Regions from separate parts of the Pseudoalteromonas sp. SWYJZ98 genome, predicted to be linked through region 1. Evidence: predicted binding sites of a transcription regulator. Region 1 holds the regulator's gene; the other holds the start of a gene.
The links. The regulator sigma-54, encoded in region 1, starts transcription at its own class of promoters, with help from an activator protein. The targets are predictions, from matches to a motif close to GTTGGCACGNNNNTNGNNT.

Region 1 (6,964 bases):
CTAAAAATGACGTGGTTATGCTTATTTCTAATTCAGGGGAAACCAGCGAAGTTTTAAATATCATTCCGGTTTTAAAACGACTTGGTGCCAAAATGATAGCGATGACTGGCAATACACAATCAACAATGGCAACCCTTGCTAATGTACATGTGTGCATTAAAGTAGAAAAAGAAGCTTGTTCATTGGGTCTAGCCCCTACATCAAGTACCACTGCAACGCTTGCGATGGGCGATGCCATGGCAGTTGCATTATTAGAAGCTCGCGGCTTTACAGCTGATGACTTCGCGCTATCTCACCCTGGTGGTAGTTTAGGCAAGCGCTTATTACTTACTTTAAAAGATGTTATGCACAGCGGCGCAAATACACCTATTATTGATGTTTCACAAACAGTTAAAGATGCTCTAATAGAAATGTCAGCTAAAGGATTAGGTATGACAGCCATTGTTGGTGAAAATCAGCAACTCGTAGGGTTATTTACCGATGGTGACTTACGTCGCATTTTAGAACAAAGAATTGATATTCATACAACACAAATAGATGTTGTTATGACTAAGTCATGCACTACAGCTACGCAAGATATTTTAGCCGCTGAAGCGCTCAATATTATGGAACGTAAACGTATAAATGGCCTAATCGTCGTCAATGAGAAAAACCAACCTATTGGCGCATTAAATATGCAAGACCTATTGAAAGCAGGAGTGTTATAAATGCAATTTGAAGAACTCTATCAACCGCTGAGCGATGATGCAAAAGCACGCGCTAAAAAAGTAAAACTACTTATATGCGATATTGATGGTGTATTTTCTGATGGCCGTATTTACCTTGGCAATCAAGGTGAAGAGCTAAAAGCATTTAATACAAAAGATGGTTTTGGCATTAAAGCACTTATAAACAGTGGCTTTGAAGTAGCTGTTATTACTGGTCGTCATTCACAGATAGTACAACAACGTATGAGCAGCTTAACCGTACAGCATATTTATCAAGGCCAAGAAAATAAGCTCATTGCCTATCAAGAATTAAAAGATAAACTCAACCTTAGCGATGAACAAATTGCTTATATTGGTGATGACGGTCCTGACATGCCTGTTATGGAGTTAGTAGGCTTTGCCGTTGCAGTAAATGATGCCCACCCACTTATTAAGCGTTTGTCACACTATGTAACGCAAATGCCTGGTGGTTTTGGTGCTGTGAGAGAACTCACCGATTTGCTCATGCTTGAAAATGGTAAAGCATTGACTACACAAGGCACTAGTTCATGAATGCAGCGCGCATAATATTAAGCGTTTTATTCATTAGCTGTATGGTTTGGCTTTGGTACCCTTATTTTGCACAAACAAATATTGTGCCTCAGGCTGAGCCTGAAGTTATTGCTAAGCCTGATTACATAGCTATTGAGCTCAAACAGACAGCCTATGATGAGCAAGGTAAAATTAGCCACAAAGTCACTGCGGCTAAAATGGAGCTATACCAGCAATTAGGTTTCACGTTTTTCGAAAAACCCATTTTTACTTTATATAACGAACAACAAACGTGGCAAATAAATGCAGACGAAGCAACATTATACGAAGATAAACAATTAATTTTAGAAGGTAATGTGGTTGCCAAAAATTTAACCGATAACGCCATGATAGACAAAATCAATGCTGATAATATTCAGGTTGATATAAAGCTATTAACAATGCGTTCGGAGCAACCCGTCATCATCACTGGACCCAATTTAAAAATCACCGGTAAAGGCCTAGAAGCCGACTTAAAAGCCGAAGTGATAAAACTAATTAACCATACGCGAACCATATACTATGACCAATAAAATATTAAAATCACTTATAATTCCTACACTTATACTAGCGTTTAATAGTAGTGCTGCAGAGCAAAACACGCAACCTGCTGCCAATCAAATTTCAATAAGTGCCGACAAGCAAGAAGGTCAATTGAAAGCTAATGTGGGTATTTTTGAGAAAAACGTTGAGATTATTCACGGTAATCGCCGCATTACAGCCGATCGCCTCGAAGTACACAAACGTGATGAACTTGGTGATAATAAACAATTATTAATTGCCACAGGTAGCCCTGCGCACTTTGAAGAAAAGCAATCAGACGGCACGACTATGAGCGCCAGTGCTGACGAAGTACGTTATGATGTATCTAAGCGTTTTTTAACGCTTGTTGGTAATGCACAAGTATCGCAAGCCGGACAAAAAATAAATGCTAAAAGCATTACCTACGACATAGAGCAGCAGCTCATCAGTGCCGAAAAAGATGAAAACTCAACTGACCGCGTTCACACAATTTTAGTACCGATCGAAACTAAAAAAAGTAAAAAAGGCGATAAAGGTCAACCATGAGCACATTAAAAGCAGAACTATTGGCAAAAAGCTATAAAGGTCGTGAAGTTGTAAAAAACGTCGGCCTTGAAGTACAAGCTGGCAGTATAGTTGGCTTACTTGGCCCTAACGGTGCTGGTAAAACAACGACTTTTTATATGATTGTAGGGCTTGTTCCTAGCGACAAAGGTAAAATATCTATTGATGATAACGATATTACTCTTTTACCTATGCATAGTCGTGCTAGATTAGGCATAGGCTACTTACCACAAGAGTCATCGATTTTTAGAAAGCTGACTGTTTATCAAAACTTAATGGCCATTTTAGAAACGCGCAAAGAACTAAATAAACAAGCCAGAGAAGACACGCTCAATAACTTATTAGATGAATTTAGCATACAACACATTCGTGATAGCCAAGGTATGGCATTATCGGGTGGAGAGCGTCGTCGTGTAGAAATAGCACGAGCACTGGCAGCAGATCCTAAATTTATATTACTGGATGAACCGTTTGCCGGTGTTGACCCTATTTCGGTATTAGATATAAAGAAAATAATAGAACATCTTAAAAATCGTGGGATTGGTGTATTAATTACCGACCATAACGTAAGAGAGACCCTTGATGTTTGTGAAAAAGCCTACATTGTTTCTCATGGGGAGCTGATTGCATCAGGTACTCCAGAACACGTATTAAATGATAAAACAGTACGCGATGTTTACTTAGGCGAGCAATTTAGGCTGTAACATTTACGCCATGTCTTTAAGCATCTGCTAGTATTAATTATAACAACATAAAAGGATTGTTAGAGATACATGAGGCAATCACTACAGCTGCGCATGGGCCAGCAACTTACAATGACTCCACAGTTGCAACAAGCTATTCGTTTGTTGCAACTCAGTACATTGGATCTCCAGCAAGAAATACAAGAAGCTCTCGACAGTAATCCACTATTAGAGGTTGAAGAGGCAGACTATTCTGAAGACGCTGCTGGTAAAAACGAGCAAAAAGCTGATACCGATGACATAACTGTTAGCGCATCTGCTGATGATGCTCCGAGCGAATACGAACAAGATACTGGTGAAGCACTTGCAAAAGACACGCTAAGTGACGACATGGCTATGGATGTTAGTTGGGATGAGTACATGAGTGCCGCCCCAGCAGCCTCATCAGGTCCAATGCCTGAAGACGAATCTATATACCAAGGCGCCTCTACTGAAACGCTCCATGAGTATTTAATGTGGCAATTACAACTAACGCCATTTAGCCCTACCGATGAAGCCATCGCGATTGCGATTGTAGAGGCCGTCGATGATTCAGGTATTTTAACTCTCAGTTGCGAAGAAATTTTAGAAAGCTTTAATCAAGAAAACGAAGATGATAACGAAGTCGAACTTGATGAAATTGAAGCGGTATTAAAACGCATTCAACTGTTTGATCCTGTTGGTATTGCTGCACGTAGTTTACAAGAGTGTTTGTGTATTCAGCTTAATCAATTTGATAAAGAAACACCTTACATTAATGAAACGAAAATGATTTTAACCGAGCATATTGATCTATTAGCAGCTCGCGACTATCGTACATTAATGAAAAAAACTAAGCTTAAAGAAGAAGAGCTTAAAGAAGTGATGACACTAATACATACTCTCAACCCAAAACCTGCAGATACTATTGTAAGGGAAGAATCTGAGTATGTTATTCCTGATGTGTCAGTTAAAAAAATTAAAGGTCGCTGGGTTGTCGAATTAAACCCAGATAGCATGCCTAAAATTCGTGTTAATAGCCAATACGCGGCAATGTCTCGCACTGTAAAATCAAGTGGCGACAGCCAGTTTATTCGCTCACATTTACAAGAAGCTAAATGGTTTATTAAAAGCTTAGAAAGTAGAAACGACACGCTATTAAAAGTTACTAATTGTATTGTTAAGCAACAACAAGGATTTTTTGAACATGGCCCTGAAGCCATGAAACCAATGGTTTTAAATGATGTCGCTGAAATGGTAGAAATGCACGAATCGACAATTTCGCGTGTGACTACTCAAAAGTACATGCATACACCCCGTGGTATATTTGAGCTTAAATATTTTTTCTCAAGCCATGTAAGTACTGAAAACGGTGGTGAATGTTCATCTACAGCAATACGTGCGCTTATCCGAAAATTAATCGCAGCAGAAAACTCAGCAAAACCATTGAGTGATAGCAAAATAGCGGATATATTGGCTGAGCAAGGAATTAAAGTAGCAAGACGTACAATCGCAAAATACCGTGAATCTCTTGCTATTCCACCGTCAAATCAGCGTAAAAGTCTGATTTAAGACGCTAAACTAAGAGGGTAATGCTTATGCAACTAAACTTAACTGGTCGTCACGTAGAATTAACCGATTCACTAAGAGACTATATTAATACTAAATTTGCGAAGCTTGAAAGACACTCTGATCATATTAATAATGTTCATGTCATTCTCGATGTAGAAAAATTAAATCAAAAAGCAGAAGCCACAATACACGTAAGCGGTGCTGAGCTATTTGCCTCTACAGAACATCAAGATATGTATGCCGCTATTGACTCGTTGATCGACAAGCTCGATCGCCAAGTAATCAAACACAAAGAGAAGCTTGCTCGACACTAATATGATGAAATTAAGTTCACTTATATGCCAGGACTGCAGCAAAGCTGCGGTCCTTTTTAATAGCAAAAAAAGAATTTTAGAGTTCATTAGCGAACTTGCTCACGACAAACTTCCGTATTTACCGCAACAAGATATTCTTAACGCTTTAATGAGCAGAGAGAAATTAGGTAGTACAGGTATAGGGCGTGGCATTGCTATTCCTCATGGAAGAATGAGCGGTGCAGAAGAGCCTTTGGCTTTAGTGCTCGTTAGCGAAACTCCAATAAACTTTGATGCAATCGATAATCGCCCTGTTGATATTTTTGTCGCACTCATCGTACCAGATGGCGATAACCAGCAGCACTTAAAGACTCTAGCAACCATTGCTGATAAACTAAACAACAAAGATTTTTGTAAACAGTTACGCAGTGCAAAATCTGATACTGAGCTTTACCAAGTTATTGTCGATCAATCATAGTTTTATAAAGGGTGTTAAATGGAGTTAATTATCATAAGCGGCCGTTCTGGTTCTGGAAAGTCGGTTGCTTTGCGCATTGTAGAAGATTTAGGTTATTATTGCGTAGATAATATTCCAGTAAACCTACTACCTTCATTAGTTCGCAGTGTGTCTGATAGCTACGATAAAATTGCTGTTAGCATAGATGTGCGCAACATCCCTAAAGAACAAGATGAATTTAACGATATTCTTGAATACTTGCCTGGCTTTGCAAACCCTACGTTGTTTTATTTAGATAGCGACGATCAGACATTGATCAAACGCTTTTCTGAAACACGCAGATTACACCCACTATCAATAGACTCGTTGCCCCTTGATTTAGCCATCAAAAAAGAAAAAGAATTACTTGATGTATTAACCACTCGCGCCGACTTTATGATAGATACGACTGATTTAAGTGTTCATCAACTCGCTGAATCTATTCGTGAAAAGATTTTAGGTAAAAAAGATAAGCAACTGATTGTCACATTTGAATCATTTGGTTTTAAACACGGTATACCAAAAGAAGCAGACTACGTATTTGATGCACGCTTTTTACCAAATCCACACTGGGAACCAGAGTTAAAGCCTTTAAATGGGTTAGATCAACCGGTTAAAGACTATTTAGCTAATCACAGCATAGTGCAAAAATTCACATGGCAAATTCAAACATTTGTACAAACGTGGTTACCACATTTAGAACGAAATAACCGCAGTTATTTAACCATTGCTATTGGGTGTACAGGCGGGCAACATCGCTCTGTGTATTTAGCGCAAACTATCGGTGAAAGTTTCGCAATGACACATCCCAATGTAAAAATTCGCCATCGCGAGCAAGAAAAATAATATAGCTGAATAATCACCTGTTCAGCTTAGGTAGAGTAAGTTATGCATTGTGAAGATACCTTTTTAATAAAAAACAAATTAGGCTTACACGCCAGAGCAGCTACTGTGCTTGCGCAATTAGCAGTACAATTTGATGCGACAATCACATTATTCCAAGATGACAAAGAAGCAGCAGGCGATAGCGTACTTGCACTAATGTTACTTGAAAGTAGCCAAGGAAAAGAAGTTAAAGTTGTTTGTAAAGGCCCTGATTCTGAGCAAGCTTTACACGCTGTTGGAGAATTAATAGCACAACGCTTTAATGAACAAGAATAACCTGTTTTATAAAAACAATATTCGCATTACTAATGCTTCAATTAAAACAGATATATAAAATAGATAGGTTAGTAACGCCAGTTAACTCACCTCCCCCCCATAAAGTAATATAACAATTTATAAAGGACGCCAATGCCTGAAGCTTTTGAACAAGATTACCCACTACAGCAACTAAAACAGGTGACGAAGTCACTCAATAGTGGTCAATTTGTTCAAGTTAGGCGCATGCTCGCAAAAACGGCTCCTTGTGATACCGCATTATTATTAGAATCATCACCGCATAAAATTCGCCGACTGCTTTGGCAATTGGTCGATCCTGATGTGCAGGGTGATGTTCTTGAAGAATTATCTGAAGATGTTCGTTTAGGCATTATTGCC
Region 2 (6,964 bases), on a different contig from region 1:
GCTACATCTGGAATAGCCCAGTTTTTTAATAATTCATCTGCTTCATCAGCCCGAAGTGTGCGCCCTTTGAGTTTGCTCATGGTTTACAAGAACTCCTCGCCACCGCCGCCGCCCAGCTGAATTTCACCTGAGTCAGATAAACGACGCGCTGTTGATAAAATCTCTTTTTGCGCCGCTTCTACTTCACTTATACGAACAGGTGCCATAGCTTCTAAATCATCAGCAAGCATTTCGGCTGCACGCTTAGACATATTGCCCAGTATCTTATCTTTAAGGGCATCGTCGGTGCCTTTAATTGCTTTCATTAATACGTCTTGTTGTACTTCTCGCAGGATTGCTTGAATACCACGGTCTTCAACATCCATTAAGTTTTCAAACACAAACATTAAGTCTTGAATTTGCTGCGACATCTCTTCGTCATGCTCACGAATAGAGTCCATTAACTGCCCTTCTACATTGGTATCTAGGTAGTTCATTATATCTGCAGCTGCTTTTAAGCCACCCATTTTAGCGGCTTGTGCACCTGCTTGGCCGGCAAATTGTTTTTCCATAATTTCGTTTAGCTCTTGCAGTGCTGCTGGCTGAACTTCTTCAAGGTTTGCAATACGCATTGTTAAATCTAAACGCACTTTTTCAGGGAACTGAGCAATAATCTCAGCTGACTGTTCTGGCTCTAAATACGATAATACAATGGTTTGAATTTGCGGATGCTCATTACGAATAATGTTTGCTACCTGCTTAGAGTCCATCCATTTTAATGAATCCAAGCCTTTAGCACCTGAGCCCATAACAATTTGGTCAATAAGGCTAGCGGCTTTGTCTTCACCAAGTGCTGCTGTAAGCGCTTTTTTAATAAAGTCTTCTGATTGAAAACCAATGGTACTAAAGCTTTGAATTTGTTCTATAAACAAGTTGTGTACAGCGCTAATTTTAGCTTGAGATAAATCCTGTAGCCCAGCCATTGCCATACCCACTTTTTGCACCTGTTTAGGTTCTAAGTGTTTAAGGATTTGCGCGGCATCTTCTTCTGATAAACTCAAAAGTAATATAGCGGCTTTATCTACCCCATCTAGCTTATCAACATCAAAGGCTGGCGGGAGTTGTTTTTGTTCTTGATCAGTCATCTTCTGTTAACCACGCTTTCACTACTTGTGATGATAGTTCTGGTTCGTTAGCTACAAGGGCACGAATTGCTTTGAGTAAATCTTCGTCGCCATGTAAATCCGGTAACTGCAGTGTACCATCACTTGAGAAACCAACCGAAGCAGAATCAAAGTCTTTATTTAGCATATCAAGTGTATTGTCGCCAATATCTACGCCTGAACTTAATGCATCTTCGTCGTATTCTTCTAGTGTATCGTCTGGGTAAATTAAGCGCTTAAGCATTGGTTTTACTACTGCCATTATCAATACAATGATAACTAAGGCGCCTAGTACAAGGCGGGCTATTTTCATAAACCAGTCTTGTTCCCACAGTGGCACTTCTATTGCTAAATTTGTTGCTTCACGTACAAACGGCACTGTTACTACTTCAAGTGCATCACCACGTTGCATATCAAAACCTACACCACCTTGTAGTAAGCGACGAATATTTGACAATGCCTCTACCGAGCGCGGGGCCATAGTTGTTTCGCCGTTTTCTCCCACTTTAGGGACGTAGTCAACAGCAACTGACACACTTATTCTGCGTATTACACCACTTTGCTGGCGCTTGTGAGAAATAGTTGTATCGAGTTCATAATTACGTGTTGCTTCTTTATGGCTACGTGTTGGTGACGTAGCTGTGCCTGCGCCGCCTTGTCCTGCAACTTCAGGGATGTTTGAGTTTAGCGGTGGCTGATTTGTAAGCGCACCAGGAATACCAACAGCTAAACCACCAATGTTATTTTCTTCAAATGTGGTTTCGCTTCTAACCGCTGGTAGGTCTGGGTTATAACGCTTTTGAGTTTCCTCAACTGAGCTAAAGTCCATGCTCAAATCAACTTGAGCTGTATAGTTTGCAAGCCCAACAACCGGTATTAAAATACTGTCTATTTTTTCAAGGTACTCTTGTTCGCGCTTGCGTTCTAAATCGTATTCTTTACGAGAGCGTGCTGCTAATGAGCTTTGCGAACCTGAATTTAATAATCGACCATTTTGGTCAGTAACCGTAACACGTGCAGGCTCTAAGCCTTGTACTGCTGAAGCAATCATATCAACAACAGAGTCTACTTCTTCACGGTCAAGTGAGCGGCCACGCTTAAGTGTTAATACAACAGTAGCGGATGGTTTTTTCTCTCTGCGGGCAAATACGTTTTCTTTAGGGATGGCTAACAATACTTTGGCGCGAGTAATGTTATTTAGCTCTTCAATGGTGCGTGCTAATTGCTGTTCACGACCATGTTTTAAACGTTCACGCTCCAAGCGTTGGCTTACACCAAAGCCCATATCTTGCATAATTATGTCGGAGCCAGATGCAGGGCCTTGCTCTAACCCTTCGCGGGTCATTAGCAATTTAATGTTTTGGTATTCGCTTTCATCAACCGATACAACATTGCCATCAAGTTGATATTCAATTTTTTGCGCATCTAAAAAGTCTAATGTTTGAATAAGCTCTTCTGTTTGCATTTTGCCTAACGGACGCATATCTGGCTGACGAGCCCAAATAATAATAAAAATCGCGATAGCTAAACAAATAGCCAATGCTATAACCAATGTTACTTGCCGCAATACATCAACACCACTTAAAGCACTTAAGTAGCCTGACTTTTGTTCTTGTTGATCATCACCACCACTTTGGTCAATACCGCCACCAGCAAGTGCTAGGTCTGTAGATTGGTTAGATTGCGCCACAATAATTCTCCACTACCTAATTAAACAGGCATGTTCATGATTTCTTTATAAGCTTCAACAAGTTTATTACGAACCTGTACTGTAGCCTCAAAAGCAACTGATGATTTTTGAGAAGCAATCATCGCCTCAGCAAGGGATACACTTCGATCCCCCATCTCAACTGCTGTTACTTTTTGCGCGGCATCTTGTTGTAATCCGTGCACTGAATTTATTGCATCACTTAGCATGTCGCCAAATTGTGCTGTAGAAGTAGACTGCACCTGAGTTGGCAGTTTATTAGTTTGATTACTGCGGCCAGCTTCTAAGGCCATTGATTGCATTTCTTGAAATACAGCGCTGTTTTGAATTTTCATAATTTTTCTCTGACGGTGCAGTTAACTCTTAAAGGTAATAAAGCACAAAGCATGCCAAATAAATAAGCCTTTAAATACATATGGTTAATACTTTATTTAGTGAGTCAGAGTTTTGACAACCCTAAATTCGTAGCACGAATTTAGGGTTTAAAGGGAGCTATGCTGGAAGTGAAATACCTAAGTCGCGCATTTGCGCTAGTTTATAACGTAAAGTTCGTGGGCTTATGCCCAACGTTTCGGCAACGTCTTTACGCTTACCTTGGCAACGTGCAAGGGTTTCTAAAATAATGCGGTGCTCTTTGTCTTTAAGCTCATCTTTATAGCTACCGGTATCTGCCGCTAGCAAACCTTGTTTAGGCTCATCCTCAGCATGCGACTTTTCATCATAATATGCAGAGCTTAAAGTGCTTTTATCAACACCTTTGTCTGCATGTGCTAATTCTGTTGGCGATACGGTTTGCGCTGGTGCCAATGATGGCTCCATAACAAAGTTATTAGATACTAAGTTTTCGATAAAAATAGCATGCTCGTTTATTGTATCGCCACTTCGCAGTATAAGTGCACGCTGTATAACGTTATCAAGTTCGCGCACATTACCAGGCCACGCGTGAGCCAGTAACTTTTGCTCGGCAGCTTTATCTAAATACGCCATAGGCTCTTTGCTTTTACTTATATGGCGCTCAATTAAATGCTTAGCCAATACAATAATATCGCCTGGGCGTTGGCACAATGGACGCCACATTAGTGGAAAAACATTAAGCCTGTAATATAAATCTTCTCTAAACTGATTATCTACTACGGCTTCTTTTAAATCGCGATTACTGGTTGCCAAAATACGTACATCGAGCTGAATTGTTTTACGACCCCCTAAACGCTCTACTTCACGCTCTTGCAGTACGCGTAAAAGTTTAGCTTGTAGCCCTAAGTCCATCTCAGTAATTTCATCAAGTAAAATAGTGCCGCCCTGTGCTTGCTCAAACTTACCCGGACATGCTTGAATCGCGCCCGTAAAAGCTCCTTTTTCGTAACCAAATAACGTGGCTTCGAGCATATTTTCAGGAATAGCCGCGCAGTTAATCGCCACAAATGGCTCATTACATCGGCTCGACTTATCATGAATATAACGCGCAAGTACTTCCTTACCTGAACCACTTGGGCCAAGTACCATTACACTTGCATCAGAGCGTGCTACTTTACTTGCAAGCTCCAATAATTGAATACTAGTTGGGTCGGCAACAATAGGTCCGTCGGTTTCTTTTGCTTTTTCAGGCAAATAACGGCTCACCATATTTAACAGCACTTCAGGTGCAAATGGTTTAGCCATGTAGTCAATTGCACCTAGGCGCATGGCTTCTACCGCATCGTCAATTGTGGCGTACGCCGTCATCATCAATACAGGTAAATCAGGGTGGTTTAATTTAATACTACGTAGTAAATCCAGTCCACTCATTGCGCCCATTTGCACGTCGCTTACAACAAGCGAAAATTGATCTTTTTTAAGCAGTAACATTGCTTGCTCAGCACTGCTCGCTGCAACACATTCAATACCCGACATTTCAAGGGTATCTATTAAGGCTTCACGAAGCCCTGCGTCATCTTCGACAACTAAAATAGTGTTACTCATAATGACCCCTCTAATTTAGATGTTGCCTTAATAGGCAGTAACAAGCTAAAGCAGGCACCACCCTGCGTATTATTAGTCACATCAACACGGCCTTGGTGCGCACTAGCCACCGAACTCACTACAGCAAGCCCTAAACCTGTGCCCTGACTTTTTGTAGTAAAAAATGGTTCAAAAATTTTGTCGCTTTGGCTTAAATCAACACCTGGGCCATTGTCGCTCACACTAATACGAACCATATCTAAATCTTTTAAATCTCTTTGTGCGCTAATTTTTACTTTTGCGCCGCCGCCAATAACTTGAATACTATTGTGCACAAGATTTTGAATAGCACTGGCCAATGCCGTTTTATTACCAACTATTTGTATATCTGGCTCTGGTAAGCTTACATCCAGTTCACTTTCATTAAGTGCGACCATCGCATCGGCACCTGCTTTAACTTCGGTTAAAAGCTGCTGCATTGAAACTTGCTCAACAACTTGCTGATCGCCACTTTTAGCAAATAACAGCATGTCGTTTACTTGAGTTTCTAAATCTTTTAAACGCGACATTAACTTTGTTTGAAAGTTATCGCGAGATGCTTCGGGTAAGCGCTTTGATCCTAAATTAGCAGCGTACAGCATAGCGGCTGAGAGCGGCGTACGGACTTGATGCGCTAATGATGCAACCATTTTACCCAGCGCGCTTAATCGCTGCATATGTGCAACACGTTTTTGTAAGCGGCGGGTTTCGGTTAAATCCGTCATTAAAATAAGTTGCCCAGGCTCTGGTGCCAAAGCGGTAATATCAAGCTTTATTAGGCGCCCGTCCTTTAAAGACACTTCATGGCCATCATCTTGATGTGGCCTAAAAGAGCGCTGAATAACATTAAACCAGCGTTCGCCTTCAAGTGGCTCGCCAAGCATATCTATCGCTATTTGATTCGCTTTTGCAATCAACCCTTTGCCATCAAGTACAACCACACCTGCTGGCATAGTATCAACCAAGTGCGAAAGCCAACTTGCTTGCTTGCGCAGATCGCTTAATTCACCAATGTACTCCTCTTGAAGTAAACATGGGTTATACTGATTTGCAGAAAAAAACTGTGGTTTAAGCACGCTAGCAAGGGCCATAATCAAATCTCGAATTGGTGTAGATACATGTCTAAATGCACGATTTATACCAAAATTTATTTACATACTTATCATTAAGTTACATCAATAATTTGAGCGACATAAAAATGACGCACACAAAAAGGAATAATAATGAGTGAGCAAATAAAGTGCCGTTGCCCGTGGCTCGACACCACTAAACCCGACTACGTTATTTACCATGATGAAGAATGGGGCGTCCCTCTTTATGATGATACAAAGCTGTTTGAATTTATCACTCTTGAATCAGCGCAAGCCGGCTTAAGCTGGTACACAATTTTAAAAAAGCGTAGCGGTTACAAAAAAGCATTTGCTAATTTTGATGTAGATAAAGTGGCACAATTCACACAAGATGACATTGAGAGACTAATGCTTGATGAGGGTATTGTGCGAAATCGCTTAAAAATTGCGGCAACCGTCAACAACGCAAAGCGCTTTATAGAAATACAAAAAGAATTTGGAAGTTTTAGTAACTACCAATGGCAGTTTGTGGGTAATAAACCGATTATAAGTAATTTAAATAACGTTGAAGACTACCCAGCAATTACAGAAGCATCAACTGCATTCGCTAAAGATTTAAAAAAACGGGGTTTTAAGTTTTTAGGCCCTACAACGGTTTACGCTCAGATGCAGGCCTGCGGTATGGTTAACGATCACAGTAATGATTGTTTTAGAAAAGAAGAAATTATTGAGGCTTTTAGTAGTAAGTGATTAAAAGCCATAAAAGTGTTCTGTTCACAAAGAGGGTAAGAGACGCTTCGCTTTAGAGAAGTAACGTGTAAGTTAACTATGGTTTCTCATTTGCCCTCGTTTTTCTCTTTGTGAAATAACGTTTTATTTAAATGATTAAAAGCTTCGCTTTTCACGCGAGCAAGCTCAGCGTCTACCGCCAAGGTTTAAGTTTGTGTTTATCTTGTAGACGCCAAGCTTGCTTGCGTGACGGGCAAAGCCCGTAAAGTAACTACTCACAAATGGAAAATAATAAAAACATTTCATCCTTTATGGATGGCTAATCTCTTGAAAGATTA

Region 2: fliE (flagellar hook-basal body complex protein FliE) is a predicted target of sigma-54. The motif match lies at 3,226-3,244, and genes of this name have one in related genera.

Annotation. Positions count from the first base shown of each region.
Region 1 covers NZ_JADYXA010000001.1:238,968-245,931, forward strand. Annotated here, with positions in the region: gene I6F10_RS01135 (KpsF/GutQ family sugar-phosphate isomerase) at 1-707, shown strand, start outside; gene kdsC (3-deoxy-manno-octulosonate-8-phosphatase KdsC) at 708-1,259, shown strand; gene lptC (LPS export ABC transporter periplasmic protein LptC) at 1,256-1,810, shown strand; gene lptA (lipopolysaccharide transport periplasmic protein LptA) at 1,800-2,345, shown strand; gene lptB (LPS export ABC transporter ATP-binding protein) at 2,342-3,067, shown strand; gene I6F10_RS01160 (RNA polymerase factor sigma-54) at 3,137-4,636, shown strand; gene hpf (ribosome hibernation promoting factor) at 4,663-4,950, shown strand; gene ptsN (PTS IIA-like nitrogen regulatory protein PtsN) at 4,955-5,407, shown strand; gene rapZ (RNase adapter RapZ) at 5,426-6,271, shown strand; gene I6F10_RS01180 (HPr family phosphocarrier protein) at 6,314-6,586, shown strand; gene mgtE (magnesium transporter) at 6,719-6,964, shown strand, end outside.
Region 2 covers NZ_JADYXA010000005.1:109,029-115,992, forward strand. Annotated here, with positions in the region: gene fliH (flagellar assembly protein FliH) at 1-80, opposite strand, end outside; gene fliG (flagellar motor switch protein FliG) at 84-1,124, opposite strand; gene fliF (flagellar basal-body MS-ring/collar protein FliF) at 1,117-2,832, opposite strand; gene fliE (flagellar hook-basal body complex protein FliE) at 2,853-3,185, opposite strand; gene I6F10_RS05910 (sigma-54-dependent transcriptional regulator) at 3,343-4,809, opposite strand; gene I6F10_RS05915 (sensor histidine kinase) at 4,806-5,918, opposite strand; gene I6F10_RS05920 (DNA-3-methyladenine glycosylase I) at 6,051-6,647, shown strand; gene I6F10_RS05925 (sigma-54 dependent transcriptional regulator) at 6,946-6,964, opposite strand, start outside.